Linked DNA regions of Ketobacter alkanivorans. The protein of the gene in region 1 interacts with the protein of each later gene in a pairwise test. Links are inferred from orthologs where the notes say so. Each region holds a gene or a part of one and is shown in the gene's direction. Other genes may lie near its edges.

The links.
Region 2: the proteins of uvrA (region 1) and uvrB interact in binary tests that used the Escherichia coli proteins (3 or more experiments, as listed by UniProt). The link is inferred for Ketobacter alkanivorans from one-to-one orthologs.

Annotation. Positions count from the first base shown.
Region 1 is NZ_CP022684.1:1,452,605-1,462,931, forward strand. What follows is about bases 6,923-10,277. They hold uvrA (excinuclease ABC subunit UvrA), read left to right. Parts: upstream 6,923-7,248; coding sequence 7,249-10,077; downstream 10,078-10,277. Other genes in these bases: Kalk_RS06195 (MFS transporter), read right to left, coding at 6,923-7,061; Kalk_RS06205 (DUF4397 domain-containing protein), read left to right, coding at 10,189-10,277. Also shown: Kalk_RS06165 (ketopantoate reductase family protein), read right to left, coding at 1-371; Kalk_RS06170 (YkgJ family cysteine cluster protein), read left to right, coding at 566-1,006; type II secretion system secretin GspD, read right to left, coding at 1,103-3,169; Kalk_RS06180 (type II secretion system protein N), read right to left, coding at 3,198-4,160; gspN (type II secretion system protein N), read right to left, coding at 4,286-5,035; ssb (single-stranded DNA-binding protein), read right to left, coding at 5,158-5,646; more of Kalk_RS06195, read right to left, coding at 5,682-6,922; more of Kalk_RS06205, read left to right, coding at 10,278-10,327. UniProt on the Escherichia coli protein: The UvrABC repair system catalyzes the recognition and processing of DNA lesions. UvrA is an ATPase and a DNA-binding protein. A damage recognition complex composed of 2 UvrA and 2 UvrB subunits scans DNA for abnormalities.
Region 2 is NZ_CP022684.1:855,389-865,254, reverse strand. The notes cover bases 6,969-9,862. They hold uvrB (excinuclease ABC subunit UvrB), read left to right. Parts: upstream 6,969-7,356; coding sequence 7,357-9,369; downstream 9,370-9,862. Other genes in these bases: Kalk_RS03465 (NAD-dependent epimerase), read left to right, coding at 9,384-9,862; Kalk_RS03475 (mannose-1-phosphate guanylyltransferase/mannose-6-phosphate isomerase), read left to right, coding at 6,969-7,354. Outside these bases: lipopolysaccharide assembly protein LapB, read left to right, coding at 1-1,170; pyrF (orotidine-5'-phosphate decarboxylase), read left to right, coding at 1,207-1,911; Kalk_RS03505 (ComEA family DNA-binding protein), read left to right, coding at 1,963-2,256; Kalk_RS03500 (MlaC/ttg2D family ABC transporter substrate-binding protein), read left to right, coding at 2,328-2,996; Kalk_RS03495 (acyl-CoA thioesterase), read right to left, coding at 2,997-3,494; Kalk_RS03490 (transcription termination/antitermination NusG family protein), read left to right, coding at 3,659-4,120; Kalk_RS03480 (aminotransferase class I/II-fold pyridoxal phosphate-dependent enzyme), read left to right, coding at 4,537-5,814; more of Kalk_RS03475, read left to right, coding at 5,939-6,968; more of Kalk_RS03465, read left to right, coding at 9,863-9,866. UniProt on the Escherichia coli protein: The UvrABC repair system catalyzes the recognition and processing of DNA lesions. A damage recognition complex composed of 2 UvrA and 2 UvrB subunits scans DNA for abnormalities.

The DNA of each region.
Region 1 (10,327 bases):
TTGGGGAAGATACTGTAAACGTAATCGCGGTCATCCAGATCCGGTTGCAACATCACCACGGTGGCATCACCGATAACATCTCGCAATTGCGCCAGCCATTCACCACGCAGATCTGCAGACGACACCGTCAGCCAAACCTGATCCCAGCGCGTCTGTTTGAGGCCATCAAATTGAGTATACACACCATCGGCACTAAACTGTTCCGCAGCACCCAAGCCACTGCGTCGACACCGGTAAAGCGTAAATCCTTTTTCGCATTCTTCTTTGTATTTTTCTTTTACGAAGTAAGAGACGGAAGCGCCACCACGCTGCAGGAAGTGACCATAAACCTGGCCTACGGCACCCGCGCCTACTATTAATGCTGTTACCACGTTATATATCCCTCCGTTAGTCACAGACCATTCGATATAAACACAGGGAATGTAGGGTCACAAGGTATTGATTTGGGTTAATGCTGTAATTTTTATATCATGTTGTTCTAATAGGTTATTGTTGAAAACTGAAACTTATATCCATTCGCTATGCGCCCGCGCAAAGCCAACCCTAAGAGCATTAACTTACTGTTATGGCAAAGAAAATCAAATTGAAAGAGCTATCAGAGGCAGTCAACAAGTGTGATCGTTGCCATAAGTCGAAATGCTGCCAGTATGTCACCCAGAACATAGACAAACCCACCACCATGAAGGACTTTGATCTGCTGCTGTGGCAGATCTCCCACAAAAACATCCATATTTTCAAGGATGATGACGGCTGGTTCCTATTGGTATTAAGCCAATGCACCCATTTACAGAGTGATGGGCGCTGCGGCATTTACGAAGTTCGACCACTGATTTGCCGTGATCACAGCAACGATTACTGCGAATACGATGTCAGCATCAAGGACGGTAGCGATTTGTATTTCTCCGGCTACGATGACCTGAACACCTATTGCCGCAAACGCTTCAAAAGCTGGGATAAACGCTTCCAGAAGAAAAGCTGGAAAAAGAACGCCGCACCGATGGTGTAACAGAACCGGGGCATACACCGGGCATATCAATGACAGACAAACAAAAAAGGGCCTCAAAGGCCCTTTTTGTTTGTTGCTGAACTCCGCACCTGCGCTTTACTCTTCTGCAGCCGCCGCAGATTCCTCTCCATTAACACCGAAACGAAGGCCGTTTTTAAGAACATCACGCCCATCTTCAGGGAACGCAGATCGAGGCGTCTCCCGCTCGATGTTCCCATATTGATCAATACGCAAACTCAGGTTACGCATCTGATTGTATTTCTCCTGACTCGCTTCATTAGCTGCTTGGTCATTCCGAATGATGGTCGGCTGCAGGAACAGCAGCAAATTACGCTTCACGATTTTCTGGCCTGTCGCTCTGAACAACGCCCCCAACAAGGGAATATCACCCAACAGTGGCACCTTGTTGACGACCTCTTCCATATCATCGCGCACCAAACCACCCGTCACAATGATTTCACCGTCGTTGGCCAAAATCACGGATTTCACAGAGCGCTTCTGAGTTGAGATGTCGGCAGCACCGGTGATAGTTTCATTACTGACATTGGAAACCTCCTGCACCAACTGCAAACGCACGACATTACCGTCATTAATCTGCGGGGTGACCCGCAATGTCAAACCAACATCCTGACGCTCGATGGTTTGGAACGGGTTATCGTTATTACTGCTCAGGCTGGTGCCGGTAATAAAGGGCACGTTCTCACCCACAATGATTTCCGCTTCCTCGTTATCGAGGGTCATAATACTTGGGGTAGACAGCAGGTTGGTGTTGGAATTGGATTCCACCGCCTGAATCACAATGCCCATTTTTGTGCTGCCATTCTGATTGGCACCACCGGCCAGCAAACCTGAAAACGAAGTACTGGTATCAGAACTGTCACCACTACCACCATCAATCAACCCAGCGATAGAGGAGAGAGACAATTGGCCAGGCACCGCAAGGCTGGTTCCGCCGACACCTTTTTCCGGGTTGCCATACCCCCACTGCACACCCAGCGCCTCGCTGGCAGTGCCCGCCACTTCAACAAAAGCAGCCTCGATCAATACCTGCGCTCTGCGCACATCCAATTGATCCACGATATTGCGAATCTCAGCCAGATCGGCTGGCGCTGCACGAACAATCAGGGCGTTCAAAGTCTCATCGGCCTGAATCGTAATATCACTGGCGTTTGCAACAGGAGCAGAAGACGCCAATGTGGCTGCAGCCTTGCCCGAAGATCGACCAGAAGACTTACCACCCCCTGTAGCCGACTGCCCCGACACCAAAGCACTCAATATCTCCGCTACCTTTTCTGCCTCAGCATGGCGCAGATAAATCACCTGAGTCGAACCGCTGTTTTCAACGGGTCGATCCAAGTCCACCAACAAGGCTTTCACCCTGGCACGAGCAGACTTTTCACCACGCAGAATCAAGCGATTGGTGCGCTCCTCGGCCACAACACGGACTCGAACATTGCCGCTGCTGCGAGACGATTTTTTGCTGCTACCGGTTTCAACGGGCGTAAGCTGCTCGAGGGTTTTAACCACATCACCCACCCACGCATATTTCAGTTGAACCACTTCGACTTCTTCACTTTCAGCGCTGTCGATACGCTTTATGATCTCGATAATACGGGCAATATTATTAGCATGATCGCTGATGATCAGCGCGTTGGCAGAACTCACCGCCGCCAGGTGGCCATACTGTGGCACCATCGGACGCAAAATCGGCACCAGCTCTGTGGCATTGGTATTTTCAACCGGAATCACGCGGGTCACCATCTTCTCGTTACCAAGGCCGGAGCCGCCCAATGGCAGATCTTCCTGCTTGGCACCTTGTGTTGGCACAATTTTAACCACACTACCGGTTTTTACCGACGCGTAACCATGAATCCTCAGCACACTCTGGAACATGTCAAAGATGTCGCTGGAAGACATTTCAGTATTGGATACAACCGTGACCTCACCCTTAACCCGCGGGTCAACGATAAAGCTGTAGCCGGTAATATCCGACACCTGCTCAATGAAGGTGCGGATGTCCGCTTTCTTCATATTGATCTTCCATGCGCCCTCTTTGTCTGTTGCTGCCCACGCAACAAGAGGCATCATCAATACCAAGCTCAACGCTACCATTGCCCGCGTCATTTTCATCTTGATCTCGCTTCCGACCCACCGCTTATTCATATTCGATTGTCCAAACACTTCGTGTTGCTTACAGCCCCGGAAGGGCGTACTCAGAATCAAATTGACGACCATTGCGTTCCATGGAAACACGCACAGTCCCATCCTGCATCACTTGTTCTATGAGCGTTACATCCTGGGAAGGGTCACCAACGTTTCGACCATTCACCGCCAAGATAATATCACCAGGCTTTGCACCCACCGCAGCCAGCATCGGGTTGGGGTTCTCCGCAACGCGATAACCGCGCCCGTTATTGGATGCCAAGCCGAATTGGCTGAGCAGCTCACCCGGATCCTGCGCAATCTGATCGCGAAGTGTGCTGACCATCTGTTCTGCCATGGCAGACTGAGCCTGCTTGGTTATACCTGCACGATCGCCACCAAAACCGGGGCGCGAATTGGGCGCACGACCACTGGTGGACGACGTTCTGGAGCTGCGACTGGTGCGACTGCGGCTGCTACTGGAATCGCCGCTTGACCTAGTCAGCCCGCCTTTACTGTTCTCGGGGAAATACAATGCTTCCAACTGACCATTTCGATTCAACAGCACTCGATCCTGAAACACGGCGGCCAACGTCACATTACCGGGCACCTTGTCACCGACGTGGTACAGCTCGCTGTCTTTGCGGGATTCGGCGATCATAGCCGTAGATCGCTCTTCAACCGGCGCAACAAACACCGCTTGCAGTTCCAGGCTCAAACGCGTTTTAGGGGCATCCACATCTTTAGGTTGATCGTTCTTAACGACTTTCTGGCCTTCACGACCAAACAACGACCACATGGAAATAGCTGAGGTATCGACTTTATCCTGACGCCCCATTGGCTGACCGATCTGGCTCTGCTGGCCATACAGCAATGGTGGTGCGCCGACGGAAGTGTCCACAAAGAGATAGGCGAGCTTCACCAGCACGAAGGCTGTTGCAATCACCAGGATCACACAGGCAGTGCTGTTGGCTCTTTTCACCCAAGGATTTAATTGGGTATCCGCTGTCAAAATCGTCTCCTGACGTTCAGGGTGCTTATTCTTGTTATATGAACCTCACTTTACCTTAAGGTTCAACGCTTGCGAATAAGACCGTACTCTTTAATAACAGATTAGCATTCAATACTTACAATGCCTTAAAAGGGTAAAGGCTGCTGCATATTGGCCAGCACTTTATTATCATCCCCACCAGGGCTCATGCCTGCCAAACTCAAGACCCTCTGCAATACTTTTAAGCTGCCCAGGCCCTTTTCTGGCAAAAGGCCCAGCTCACCCAGCAGCTGATTACCACGAGCTTCTGTTACGGTCAGATAAAGGTTGCCCTCTTCTTCACGAACTTGCCCGTTTACTGGAGGAAAATCAATAGGATTGCGGGAACCGCGCCCCGGAGCAGTCACCGAACCACCACTCCAGCTAATCATACCTTCTGCGGTCGTGATGGTGGTTCCGGACAGGTTTATATTGACCTCATCGACCTTGAGCACGCCGGAGGCTGAAATACCGAATTCCCTGAGGGACTGATCCAGCATGGAAGCCTGTACGTCACCATTTAGGTGCGTGATGCCTTTGCCCCACAAACCCCAATGGCCACCACCGGTGATCTGAAAAGCATTACCTTCAAGGTGCAATCCAACCGCCAATTCTCCCAACAGCAGGCGATAGCCTTTGAGCCGCCAATCCAACACCACAGGCCCTTGCAACACGGGGGTTCGCACATTGGCCAACGCATATCCGTTCCAAACCGTGCCGCCAACCCGTTCCACCTGCAACGGAGAACCTTGGAGCGATCCGGATACGGCATTCCACAGAAGACTGGCGGGCAACAGTGCGATAGCAAAAACAATGCAGGAAAGCACGCCTACAAGAATCAGATTGCGTATTTTCATGGCTCGGGACGGAAGGGAGTCCCTCTCCTTAACTTCTAGCTTATTCTTATTAGTTTACGCCAAGAGGCCAGCTTAACATACTTTGTTAACCCGGCCCCATTGCCAGAGAGGACATAATTTACTTAGAACGGGATATCGTCTTCAAAATCTGAACCCGCAGGTGACGGGCTGGGAGCACTGCTGCTGGCCGCAGGTGCAGGGGCTGAGCCCCGCGCTTCAGGCATCTGGTCATAACCGGAAAATCCATCATCCGAGCCACCGCCAGCACCACCACGAGAATCCAGCATTTGCATTTCAGACGCCACGATTTCCGTGGTGTAACGATCCGAGCCGCTCTGATCCTGCCATTTACGGGTGCGCAGGGCACCTTCGATATACACTTTGGTGCCCTTTTTTAGATATTCGCCAGCAATCTCAGCCAAGCGATTGAAAAACACCACCCGATGCCATTCCGTGCGCTCCTGCATCTGGCCTGAATTCTTGTCTTTCCAGGTTTCACTGGTGGCAATTGAAATGTTAGTCACAGCACCGCCACTGGGCAGATACCGAGTTTCAGGCTCCTGCCCCAGATTGCCCACCAAAATTACCTTGTTCACTCCGCGTTGTGCCATGAGAATCTCCCGTTATAGCAATGCTTATTCTGTATTCAGGCCGGTTCGGCCTGACTTTGTAATGTCGGTTGAGACAATCGCATCAATTGTTCTCTATCCAGACGCGCGTTGTCCACCTTTAAATAGGCGGCCCGATCTTCCTCAATCACCACGGCCTCCTCAACCCCAACGACCGTCATCAAGCGTGATGCCCAAACACCAGAGTCCAGATCGCCTTCCCCGGACAATGGCAAAGTCACACTTTGCAGGTAGGGTGGCTGCTTCATACCCAGCGCAAACAACAGCCAAACCGCTGCCATGCCACTGGCCATCAGATAGACAGCGCCATCGCCATAATGACCCATCAACCATCCGCCACCGGCCCCTCCTACAAACGCGCCCAGGAACTGACAGGAAGAGTACACCCCCATCGACGTGCCCTTAAAGCCAGGAGCCGCCAGTTTGCTGACCAGAGAAGGCAATAACGCCTCCAGCAGATTAAACCCCCAGAAAAACACAAACAAACCCGCCGCAATGGACCAGACACTGTCATGCCACTGACTGAGAGAAAACAGCGATAACACCAGCAACACGATGGCCACCAGAAAGACCTGCTTAATTTTGCGGGCTTTCTCTGCCACGATCATCATCGGTAACATTAAGACAAACGACAGGAAAAGAATGGGCAAATAAACCACCCAATGCTGCTCCTTCGCAATGGCAGCATTATTGAGCAACCAACCCGGCAGCACCACAAAAGACGCCGTCAACATCATGTGCAGCACGAATACGCCCAGATCCAGGCGCAACAAATCAGCATCCTTCAATACATCCGAGAACTGCGCCATCACAGGCCGCGTATCCCGATACACCCGCCGCATATCCGGTGAAGGCACAACCCACAACGTCAAGGCTATCCCCAGCCCCGCCAACACGGCAGTAAAGATAAACAGGCCTTCCAGCTGGAACCAACCCGACAGGACAGGCCCCACCACCAGCGCCAGCGCAAACGACATACCGATACTGGCACCCACCATGGCCATGGCCTTGGCTCGTTGATCATCCCTGGTTAAATCCGTCAGCAGGGCCATGATGGCACTGGCTATGGCACCGGCACCCTGCAAGGCACGCCCGGCAATAACCCCATATATAGAATCTGCCTCGGCCGCCACCAGGCTGCCGACCAAAAACACCAGCAAGCCCATGACAATCACAGGCTTACGCCCAATGCGATCGGACAACAAGCCAAACGGGACCTGCAACATGGCCTGGGTCAGCCCATAGGCTCCGATGGCCAAGCCGATCAAGCCAGGTGTAGCGCCAACCAAACTTTCGCCATAGAGCGCAAATACCGGCAAGATCATGAACAATCCCAGCATTCTCATTGCAAACAGGCTAGCGAGGGACCAAGTGGCCCTAATTTCAAAGGAATTCATAACAGCTTTATACAACCAAACAGGGCGATGATTCTATCACCTATGGCCCAGCTCTCGTAGAGCCATGAACGACTATCCGTCCACTTATTCCTCATATTCAAACTTCAAGCTGAACAAGGCCCAATGCCGCTAGTGTGACCAACCCAATATCTCTATACTTGCGGGTTTATTTTGCAGGGGGTTACTGATGGACACCATTCAAGTTCGCGGAGCACGTACGCACAACCTGAAAAACATCAACCTGGACATTCCCAGGGACAAGTTCATCGTAATTACCGGGCTGTCCGGTTCTGGCAAATCATCCCTGGCCTTCGACACCCTCTACGCCGAAGGCCAGCGCCGTTATGTGGAATCTCTATCCACCTATGCCCGCCAGTTCCTGTCTCTGATGGAGAAGCCCGATGTAGACCACATCGAAGGCCTCTCTCCTGCCATCTCCATCGAGCAAAAAAGCACGTCACACAACCCGCGATCCACCGTGGGCACCATCACCGAGATCTACGATTACCTGCGTCTGCTCTACGCTCGGGTAGGCACACCCCGCTGCCCGGATCACGATCTACCGCTGGAAGCCCAGACCATCAGTGAGATGGTCGACGAGGTCATGGCGCTGCCCGGCGACAAACGCTACATGCTGTTGGCACCCGTGATCCAGGATAAGAAAGGTGAACACCTGCACCTGTTTGAAGAATTAAGAGCAGACGGCTTCATCCGCGCCCGCATCGACGGCATCGTGGTAGACCTGGATCAGCTGCCCAAAATCGACAAGAAAAAGAAACACACCATTGAAGTGGTAGTGGATCGATTTAAAGTTAAAGAAGACATGGGGTTACGTCTGGCAGAATCGTTTGAAACCGCCATCAACCTCGCCGGCGGTACCGCCGTCGTCACCAATATGGATGACGAAAAAGAATCCCTGCTGTTTTCCTCCAAATTTGCCTGCCCGGTCTGTAACTACAACCTGAGCGAACTGGAACCGCGGCTGTTCTCATTCAATAACCCGGCCGGAGCCTGCAGCACCTGTGACGGGCTCGGCGTCAACCAATTCTTCGACGAAGACGCCATCGTGGTATCCGCAGACCTCAGCCTGGCGGAAGGCGCTATCAAAGGCTGGGATCGCCGCAGCGTCTATTACTTCCAAATGCTCAAATCCCTGGCGGAGCACATCGGCTTCGACATCGACAAACCGTTCGGAAAACTGACCAAAAAAGCCCGCAGCATCATATTACAAGGCACCGGAAACGATCCTGTTCCATTCCGCTACCTGAACGATAGGGGCGATGTCATTACCCGCAACCACCCTTTCGAAGGCATCATTCCCAATATGGAGCGCCGCTACCGGGAAACAGAATCCGATGCCGTACGGGAAGAGCTGGCCAAATACCTCAGCATAGCGGACTGCCAAAGCTGTCACGGCTCCCGCCTGAACCGTGCCGCTCGCAACGTCTACATCGAATCCGTGCCGCTGCCTGAGGTGGTGAAATTGCCAGTAGGAGACGCCCTCACCCACTTCAAAGCGCTCAAACTAACAGGCAAAAAAGGCGAAATTGCCGAGAAAATACTCAAAGAAATCCGCGAGCGCCTGCAGTTTCTGGTAAATGTCGGCCTCGAATACCTCTCCCTCAACCGCAAAGCAGAAACCTTATCCGGTGGCGAAGCCCAACGAATTCGACTGGCTAGCCAAATCGGTGCCGGACTGGTAGGGGTTCTCTATATCCTCGACGAACCCTCCATAGGCCTGCACCAACGCGACAATGAGCGCTTACTGGCCACCCTCACGCGCCTGCGGGACATGGGTAATACCGTTATCGTGGTAGAGCACGACGAAGACGCCATCCGCGCTGCAGACTTCATCATCGACATCGGCCCAGGTGCAGGCGTACACGGCGGCGAAGTGCTCCGCGCCGGCAGCCTCGAGCAAATCATGTCATGCCGCAAATCCATCACTGGCCAGTATCTGAAAGGCACCAAGGCCATCGAGATTCCTGCCCAGCGCACCAGCAATGACCCAGATCGCCAACTACAAATTCACGGCGCCCACGGCAACAACTTGCAGAACGTAAACCTAAGCCTGCCCGTGGGCCTGATGACCTGCGTAACCGGTGTATCCGGCTCAGGCAAATCCACACTGATTAACGGCACTTTATTCCCACTGGCGGCCACACTACTGAATGGCGCAACCACTCTGAAACCGGCCCCTTACGGAGAATTCCACGGTATCGACCACTTCGACAAAGTAGTCGACATAGACCAAAGCCCAATCGGCCGAACCCCCCGATCAAACCCCGCAACCTATACAGGCCTGTTTACACCCATTCGCGAACTGTTTGCAGGCACTCAGGAAGCGCGCTCACGAGGCTATACGCCGGGCCGTTTCAGTTTTAACGTCAAGGGTGGTCGCTGCGAAGCCTGTCAGGGCGATGGCGTCATTAAAGTAGAGATGCACTTTTTGCCTGACATGTACGTACCCTGCGATATCTGCAAGAGCAAACGCTACAACCGAGAGACCCTCGAGATTCGCTATAAAGGCAAAAACATAAGCGAGCTACTGGATATGACAGTAGAAGACGGCCTGGAGTTCTTTGAAAACGTCCCGGTTATCGCGCGCAAACTGCAAACCCTGGTGGACGTCGGCCTGTCCTATATCCGCCTCGGACAATCAGCAACCACCCTTTCCGGTGGCGAAGCCCAGCGCATCAAACTGTCCAAGGAGCTTTCCAAACGGGACACGGGCAAAACACTTTATATACTTGACGAACCCACTACCGGCCTTCATTTCCACGACATACAACAATTGCTGACCGTACTGCATCGTCTGCGCGACAAAGGCAACACCGTCGTCATCATCGAACACAACCTCGATGTGATTAAAACAGCAGATTGGATAGTGGATTTAGGGCCAGAGGGAGGCAGCGGTGGTGGTCAGATAATCGCCGAAGGAACACCGGAACAGGTAGCAAAACTAAAAAAATCCCACACCGGTCGCTTCCTCAAGCCGCTCCTGGAAAAAAAATAGCTGCGTTCACAACTCGTTCACGCCAGACTCACGCAACGTTGACGCGCACCAGCGCATAGTCACTGCAAGCCTCGGAGCAATGGTTGCTCCGAGACCAACAGGAGAACGACTATGCATAAGATAACCACACTCAGTGCCGCCATCGCATCCACCCTCGTACTCACCGGTTGTGATGACGAAAAATACGACAAATTCTTCCCCAAAGGCGAACTACGCGTTATCCACGCATCGGTAGATGCGCCACCGGTCA
Region 2 (9,866 bases), 600 kb from region 1 along the record:
GTGGATCTTTTTGTTGGTGTCCTGCTTTTTGTCGCCATTGTAATCGGGTGGCTTCTGGGGAAGACAGAACGCAAAAAAAGGGCACCGGTTGAGCCTTCCTTTGGTGTTGGTAAAGAATATTTTGATGGCCTTAATCTGCTATTGAATGAAAAGCAGGATGAGGCAGTGGATCTGCTTCTCAAAACCCTGGATGTAAATGGCGATACGTTCGAAACCCATATTGTGATGGGCAGTCTGTTCCGGCGACGTGGTGAGGTGGATCGCTCGATTCGCATTCATCAGGATCTTCTGGCACGCTCGGACCTGAACAAAGCCCAGCATTCTGCCGTTAAACTGGAGCTGGCTCGTGATTACCTTAAAGCAGGAGTTTTGGATCGATCCGAGCGCCTGTTGAAGGAAATTGCTGAAGAAAACAACCTCAATCAAGTCAAGGCACTGGAATATTTGCTCACTATTTACGAGCAAGAGCGTGAGTGGCTGCAATGCATTGAGGTGGCAGAGAAACTGATTGCCAAAGGCAAGTCGCTGCAGGTTGGGTTGGCCCACTATCATTGTGAGCTGGCCGAACAGGGCCTGAAGTTGGGGGATTACGTTCAGGTGCGGCGGGAGGTGAAAAAAGCACAGCAAGCCGATAAATGCTGCGTGCGTGCCACTATGATACTGGCGGAGCTTGAAACCGAAACCAACAATCATGGCGAGGCGGTTAAAGTGTTGCGCAAGGTGCTGGATCAAGATCCAGCCTTTGTACCCGATACGCTGCCCTTGTTGCACGATAACTACGAAAAGCTCGGTCAAATGAGCGAGTTATCCAAATATCTGTTTGAGTGTCTTGAGAAAACTCCCGCAATCTCCATCGTGATAGAATTATCGGATCTGGTAACGCAGCTGGAAGGGGAGCAGTCCGGAGCTTTCGTTTTGTCTGAATATCTCAAGAAGCGGCCGTCGGTAAAAGGGCTGGATCGGTTGATCAGTTTGCAGATGTCCCGCGCAGAGGGTGATGAAAAAGATAATCTTGGCATCCTCCAGGCGTTTACCCAAAAACTCATTAAAGACAAGCCCATCTATCGGTGTACCGAGTGCGGGTTTGACGGCAAAACCTTGCACTGGAAATGCCCCACTTGTAAGACCTGGGGGGCGGTACGGCCGATCCAGGGTCTGGAAGGCGAATAGTCGTTTCTGGCGCATAGATTAATCAGGAGCATACCCATGGCATGTCAATCACCCATCATAGTGGCGCTGGACTTTCAGTATCGTGAACAGGCTCTGGAAGTGGCTGACCAACTGGATCCGGCCAAGTGTCGTATCAAGGTGGGCAAAGAATTGTTTACCCGCGAAGGCCCATCCATCATAAAGGCGCTGCATCAAAAGCGCTTTGAAGTGTTTCTGGATCTGAAATTCCACGATATCCCCAACACCGTAGCCAAAGCCTGTGGGGTGGCGGCAGATCTTGGGGTTTGGATGGTGAACGTCCATGCCAGCGGCGGTCGCCGTATGATGGAAGCTGCCCGCAAAGCCGTCGATCAGGCCGGTACAGGAACCCAGTTGATTGCCGTTACCGTGCTTACCAGTATGGAGCGCAGCGATTTAACAGAGCTGGGCTTGGATCTCGAGCCTATTGATCAGGTTAAGCGACTGGCTCAGCTTACCAAGGACTCAGGCTTGCATGGAGTCGTGTGCTCTGCCCAGGAAGCACCGATTCTGAAGCCAATGTTTGGGGCCGATTTCAGCCTGGTTACGCCCGGTATTCGACCGGTGGGATCAGAAGCTGGGGATCAACGCAGAGTCATGACGCCGCCTGATGCCGTGGCTGCGGGGGTGGACTATATGGTGATCGGTCGCCCCATCGCTCAGGCTTCCAATCCTCGTGTGGCGTTAGATAATGTCTTGAAGAGCCTCGCTGCACAGGCCTGATTTTTAACACCGACCTGTCTTATTGGAAACATCGTTTTCCAAGGATTGGTCATGCGAATACTGCCCATCTTACTGATGCTGTTCGCCCTTTGCAGTGGGTGGCCGGGCGCGGCATTCAGTGGGGACAAGCAGCAATATTTTATTCCGCTGCCTATAAACATCAACTTGGCGGATGAGCTGACCCTCTCCAGAGCGTTGGTGGGGGTTGGCCCAAAGAAGGCGGCGGCTATTGTGGCTTATCGTCAGCAAAATGGGCCGTTCCAGTCACCCGCCGAGCTGGCAGGCGTGAAGGGAATCGGCAAAGGAACCCTTGCCAGGAACAAAGGTCGAATCAGTGTTGAGTGAAATATTTACCTTTTATTAACCGGTACGGGTTTTTATACTGGTCAATTAAGCGGAATCGGTTGGAGAATATTGTGTATACAGTGCGTAAACCTATGGCGATGACAATTCAGTTTGCCCTGTTCCTGGTGTTGGCAATGGGTTCGATGGTGCCGTCCGCTATGGCTGAGAGTAAAGCTGAGCCAGACAAGTTGATCACCTCCCTGTTTGAAGCGGTTAATGAGCGATTACAAGCTGATCAGGATAAAATCGCAGCGGATAAAACACACCTGATCACAATTGGCGATGAGGTGCTTGCACCCTATGTCAGCTTCGAAACCATGGCCAAGCAGATTCTGGGTAAGAACTGGCGCAAGATTACCCCAGATCAGCGTGTTCGTTATACCCAAGCCTTTCGTCAGCGTGTATCCCTATCGTTGGTGAGCCAGTATGATCCATCGAAAAAATACGATCTGGAAGTCACTGGCGCACGCCAGAATGACAAGGGCGATCAGGCTGCGGTCAATAGCGTTGTTACCGAGGTTAAGACCGGTACCAAATACAATATCAGCTATAAATTGTTTGTGGGTCGCAATGCCAGTAACTGGCAGGTTTACGACATCGTCGTTGAGGGCGTGAGCGTGCTGCAGAGCTTCAAAACTGCCAGTGCCGAGGATTTCAAAAATAACGGCATTGAGTACATGATCGCGCAGCTGCAGAATTCTGAAACGGCCACTCAGGGCTCGGAGTCCACGGTTCAATAATTATTTCATGCTCTTTAAGCTTTCCCGGGTTCTAAGGCGGGCATCCCGTCTTACCTGGGCCCCGTTGTAACGTCTGATTTCATCTTCCGACATGGGCTGTATGTCTGGCACCTCACAGGGTCTGTTATCTTCATCCAGTGCCACGAACGTGAAATAGGCCGATACAATGTGCTTGCTTTCCCCCGAAAATGAATTCTCCGCATCCACGCGCACGCCGATCTCCATAGAGCTTGACCAGGTTCTGTTAACTGCGGCGCTGATCAAAAGGGTGTCTCCGTCTTTGGCCGGCGCCACAAAGTGAAATGAATCAACGGAGGCTGTTACGCAGATTTTTCCGCTGTGGCGCTCGGATACCACCAGTGCTACACGGTCACATAACGACATAACCAGGCCACCGAACACCGTATAGTGCGCGTTCAGATCGTTGGGGAATACTTTGTATACATGGTTCTGCACAGAAGAGGCAGAAACCGTTTTCGGGGGGCGGCTGGTATTCATGTGGTCATCCTGTTTGGGTTAAAAACTGTTCTAGTTTGGTAAAAAAGGGTTGAGGCATCCCATCTAAAGTACAATACTGTAAGCTTATACGCCGCCAATAAAAATGCTTAATTTTCAATAGCTAATAAAGGCGAAAGGAAGCCGTTTATTCAGGGGAAGGATCGATGTCCTGGTATGTCATAAAAACTAAAGCCCGACAAGAAGGGCGCGCAGTTACCCATCTCGAAAATCAGGATCTTGACGTTTATTGCCCTTGGCTGATCGATAAGAAGGGCAAGCGCGAAGCGCTGTTCACCGGCTACATGTTTATTAATCTCTCCTGTCTGGCGACTCATTTTGTAGCGATCAAGAGCACCCGAGGGGTGCAGAAGATGCTCAAGTTTGGCGACTGGTGGGCGCAGGTTGACGACAAATTCATCGAGTATCTCAGGTTCAAAGAGAACGGCTTTCGTAATATGCCTTTGTTTAAGGCTGATCAGGAGGTGGTTATCAAGGATGGGCCTTTCAAAGGAATCGAGGCGGTGTATCTTTGCGCTAAAGGCGAAGAGCGTGCCATGGTGCTGCTCACGATACTGGGCAGGAAGCAGATGGTGGCGATTGATGAGGGCTTGTTAAGGGCAGTCTGATATGTGCTGTCCGGGTTGTGGCAGCGTATCAAAACACAATATTGCGGGAAATTGCAGGCAAAAAAAAGGAAGCCAGCTGGCTTCCTTTTTAATATTGGCTCCACAGGCAGGGCTCGAACCTGCGACCCAGCGGTTAACAGCCGCTTGCTCTACCAACTGAGCTACTGTGGATCAGCTCTTGAGGACGCGTATATTAAGGGCACACCCCTGTTCGGTCAACCAATTTTTTCCATTTTTTTATCAGGTAGTTAGAGATTTTTCAGGGACGTCAAAGGGCTTGATGGATCAGGCGGGTGCCGGTTTTTTTCGGGCTACTTTTTGATTCGGAGTCCTGCCCCGTCTATTGCATTAGAATTGCAACGCACTATAGTGTCGTTTTCGTAGCGTCACACATCTGTATTTCAAGGGGGTATACCTTGTACGTTGACCAAGCGTCTGCTCAGGAATTAAAAGCACAGTTAGTTGATTTGGAAAGTCAGTATTCCGATATATTGGCAGCCAAACTCAATTTGGATTTAACCCGTGGTAAACCCAGTGGATCTCAGCTGGATCTATCTAATGGTCTCGATGGTATTTTAGCGGGCTCCTACAAGGCAGAAGGCGGCGATGATTGCAGAAATTACGGCGGTCTGGATGGTCTTGCAGAGGCTAAAGCCCTATTTTCTCAGGTGTTGGGGGTGAAACCCTCCGAGACACTGATTGGCGGTAATGCCAGCCTTACCTTAATGTTTCAAAGTGTTGTTTTTACGCACCTGTTTGGAGCGCGTGGGCCAGGTTCTGCCTGGTCGGCTGAGGGCGAAATTAAGTTTCTGTGCCCGGTGCCCGGTTACGATCGTCACTTCGGCATATGTGAAGAACTGGGGATCAAAATGATTCCAGTTGCCATGGACGAAAATGGCCCGGTAATGGATGAAGTGGAGGCACTGGTTAAATCCGATCCCTGTATCAAAGGCATCTGGTGTGTGCCGCGTTTTTCCAATCCCTCAGGCATTGTCTATAGCGATGAGGTGGTGGATCGGATTGCACAGTTGGGCCGTATTGCCGGTGCTAACTTCCGTGTGATGTGGGATAACGCGTATGCCATCCATGCGCTGCATGATGATGCGCCTGTGCTGGCCAATCTGATGGATGTGGCACGCCAGCATGGCACCGAGGATTCGGTGCTGATTTTTGGCTCCACCTCCAAAGTAACCTTTGCCGGTGCCGGGCTTGCGTTTATGGGGGCATCCGAGGAAAACCTCAAGCACTTTAAGAAGCATCTGGGAATGTGCACCATAGGCCCTGATAAGGTGAATCAGCTGCGCCACGTAAAGTTTTTTGGTGATTACAGCGGGCTTATGGCTCATATGAACAAGCACGCTGAACTGCTTCGTCCGCGCTTTGACGCGGTGCTGGAACACCTGGATGCCGGCTTTGCTGAATCGGATTTAGGGTGCTGGACCGTGCCCGAAGGTGGTTATTTCGTGTCATTTGATGCACGGCCGGGCTTGGCGCGGGAAATAGTAAGGCTAGCCGCCGAGGCTGGGGTCAAGCTGACGCCTGCAGGGGCGACTTACCCTTACGGTAAAGATCCTGAAGATAAAAATATCCGTTTGGCACCGAGTTTCCCCTCCCTGGCGGATATTAATAAAACCATGGAAGTATTCGTACTGTGCGTAAAATTGGCATCGGTTCGGCAGAAATTGAACTCATAATATCCGTGCCCGTTTTGTTGTCTGTGTAAGCCCGTAGAACCAGGTTCACGGGCTTTCGCTTTTAAAGCGCATAATTGTGGTATAGTCGGCCTGTTTTGGCTGTTGAAGAAGGATTTGTAACCCCATGATTCCTGTGATTTTGTCTGGCGGCAGCGGCTCCCGATTGTGGCCATTGTCCCGTTCTGCATACCCCAAGCAATTCCTGCCGCTGTGTTCAGGATATTCGTTAGTTCAAGACACCGTGCTGAGATTGAAAGGCAGTGTCGCTGATGAGCCGCCGGTATTTGTTACCGCCAATGATCAGCGTTTTCTGCTGGCCGATCAGGTGCAGGCATTGAACCTGAGTGGTGCTGAGATCGTGTTAGAGCCTGCCCGGCGTAACACTGCGCCAGCCATCGCTCTGGCCAGTTTTGCGGCGTTGGAGCGAAATGCGGAATCCGTCCTGCTGGTTCTCCCTTCCGATCATCATATCGAAAATAACGAAGCCTTCCTCCAGGTTTTGGAGCAGGCCAACCAGTCTGCAATGGCGGGTAACTTGGTTACTTTTGGCGTGGTTCCTACCAAGCCCGAGACTGGTTATGGCTACATTAAAGCCTCAGGATCGGGTGAGGGTGCCAGCCAGCCAATAGAGGCCTTTGTTGAAAAGCCAAACCTGGAGTTGGCGCAGCAGTATTTGGAAGCCGGGGATTATTACTGGAATAGCGGCATGTTTGCGTTTCGGGCGGATGTTTATCTGTCAGAACTGAAGCGGTTGAACCCTGCTATTTATGATGCGGCAAAAGCTTCCTGGGATGCTCGCAATGAAGACTTGGATTTTATTCGTGTTGGTGTCGAGGCATTTGAATCGTGCCCGGAAGATTCAATCGATTATGCCGTAATGGAGAAAACCGACAAAGCCGTGGTGATCCCTCTGGATTCCGGTTGGTCTGACGTGGGTTCATGGCAATCTCTGTGGGAAGTGCAGGACAAAGACGAGCAGGGCAATGTTTTGGTGGGTGATGTGATCACCCAGGATACCCACAACACCATGGTGCATGCCAGCGGCAAACTCGTCACTTGTCTGGGCGTTAAGGATTTGGTTGTGGTGGAAACTGCAGACGCCGTTCTGGTGGCCGATATCAACCAGGTTCAAAAAGTAAAAGACATCGTGAAGTTAATTGAAGCCAGCGGTCGCTCAGAACATGAGTTCCATCGCGAGGTACATCGACCTTGGGGTCGTTTTGACTCGGTGGATGCTGGCGATCGTTATCAAGTAAAACGTATTACGGTGAAGCCGGGTGCTAAGCTGTCCACTCAGCTGCATCATCATCGTGCCGAGCATTGGGTCGTGGTGCAAGGTACCGCCCGTGTCCGCAGGGGAGAAGACAGCATTTTGCTGGCAGAGAACCAATCGGTTTATATTCCCTTGGGTGAGGTTCATTATCTGGAAAACCCCGGAAAAATTCCGTTGGAAATTATCGAAATCCAGACGGGTTCCTATCTGGGGGAAGACGACATCATTCGTCTCGATGACCAGTACGGTCGTGGAACGAAAGACTAGTAGTGAAAAAGTTCAAGGTTCACTCCAAGTATAAGCCAGCGGGTGACCAGCCCGCTGCCATTGCTCAGTTGGTGGAAGGCCTGAATGACGGCCTTTCCCATCAGACATTGCTGGGGGTGACCGGCTCCGGCAAAACCTTTACGGTTGCCAATGTGGTGGAGCAGGTTCAGCGCCCCACACTGGTGATGGCTCACAATAAAACCCTGGCCGCACAGCTGTATGGAGAGTTTAAAGACTTCTTTCCTGATAATGCGGTGGAGTATTTTGTTTCCTATTACGATTATTACCAGCCCGAAGCCTACGTACCCGCATCCGACACCTTTATCGACAAAGATTCCTCCATTAATGAGCATATCGAGCAGATGCGGCTGTCTGCCACCAAGGCTTTGTTGGAGCGGGAAGACGTCCTGATAGTGGCCACCGTGTCCGCTATCTATGGTTTGGGCGATCCTGGTAGTTACCTTAATATGGTGCTGCATCTGGATCGTGGTGAGCAGATTGATCAACGTAAGATTGTGCGTCGCCTGGCCGAACTTCAGTACACCCGCAACGACCTCGAATTCAACCGCGCCACCTATCGTGTGCGAGGTGAGGTTATTGACGTGTTTCCCGCAGAATCGGAGCGAGAGGCACTGCGTATTGAGTTGTTCGACGATGAAGTGGAAAACCTGTCCCTGTTCGATCCGCTGACCGGAGAGGTGTTGCAGAAGATCCCCCGATACACGATCTACCCGAAATCACACTACGTGACGCCCCGTGAAACGGTGGTTGGTGCCATTGAGAACATCAAGCTTGAGTTACACGATAGGCTCGAGTTCTATTCCAATGAAGGCAAATTGCTGGAGCATCAACGTTTGAGTGAGCGCACTCGCTTTGATATCGAAATGATGCAAGAGCTTGGATACTGCACCGGCATCGAAAACTATTCCCGCTATCTTTCTGGCCGGGCACCTGGCGAGCCACCGCCAACCCTGTTCGAATACCTGCCAGACAACGCTCTGGTGGTGATTGACGAGTCACACGTAACCGTCCCTCAGGTAGGCGGAATGTATCGTGGTGACCGATCACGCAAGGAAACGCTGGTTCAATATGGTTTTCGACTGCCTTCTGCTTTGGATAATCGCCCACTGAAATTTGAAGAATGGGAGGCCTTGTGCCCTCAGACTATTTTTGTGTCCGCCACCCCAGGCAATTACGAGGCGGAGCATCAGCAAGCTATTGTTGAACAGATCGTGCGGCCCACCGGGTTGGTGGATCCTGAAATCGAAGTGCGGCCTGCGCTGACTCAGGTGGAAGACCTGTTGTCTCAGATACACGCCACAGTAGCCAAGCAAGAGCGTGTGCTGGTTACAACCCTAACCAAGCGTATGGCGGAGGATCTGACCGACTATCTTATGGAGCATGGGGTGCGAGTCCGCTATTTGCATTCCGATATTGACACCGTAGAGCGGGTGGAGATCATTCGCGATCTGCGGTTGGGGGAGTTCGATGTGCTTGTGGGCATCAACTTGCTGCGTGAGGGGCTGGATATGCCAGAGGTGTCTTTGGTCACCATTCTCGATGCGGATAAAGAAGGATTTCTGCGCTCAGAACGCTCCCTGATACAGACCATTGGGCGAGCAGCCCGTAATCTGAATGGCAAAGCCATCCTGTATGGGGATAAAATAACGAACTCCATGCAGCGCGCCATCGACGAAACCGCCCGCCGCAGAGCTAAACAGGTTGCCTTCAATGAAGCCAATGGCATAACGCCCATCGGCATCAAAAAGTCCGTTGAAGACATCATGGAAGGGGCCAGGGCTCCCGGTAGTCTGCGTAAGGCTGGCCGTAAGGTTGCGGATAAGAAATCCGATACTGGTCGAGATTTGGCCACTATGCAGCCTCGACAGGTAGCCGCGCTGATAAAAGATTTGGAACAACAAATGTTCGAAGCGGCAAAAAATCTCAAATTTGAAGAGGCTGCCCGCCTCAGAGACGAAGTGCAAGAGATCAAGAGTCAGGCGTTCATCAGTTAGGGGTTCGAAACAGTATGAAGGTATTGGTAACCGGCGCAGCAGGGTTTATTGGGGCTGCGCTAAGTCAGCAACTGCTTGATCGAGGTGACGAAGTCATCGGCCTCGACAACATGAACGACTACTATGATGTCGCCTTGAAAGAGGCTCGTCTGTCACGTCTACAAGATCGTGCAGGCTTCACTTTCGTCAAAGCCGCGCTGGAAGATCGCCCAACACTCGAGGCGCTATTCAAAAAAGAGCAGCCCCAGCGGGTGGTTAATATGGCGGCGCAAGCGGGTGTCCGCTACTCCCTGGTGAACCCCCACGCCTATGTTGACTCCAATATCATGGGGTTCATCAATATTTTGGAAGGTTGCCGCCATCATGGGGTAGAGCATCTTGTGTATGCGTCCAGCAGCTCCGTTTACGGTGCCAACACCAGTATGCCGTTTTCTGTTCACGATAACGTGGATCACCCCGTGTCTCTGTATGCTGCCAGTAAAAAAGCCAATGAGCTG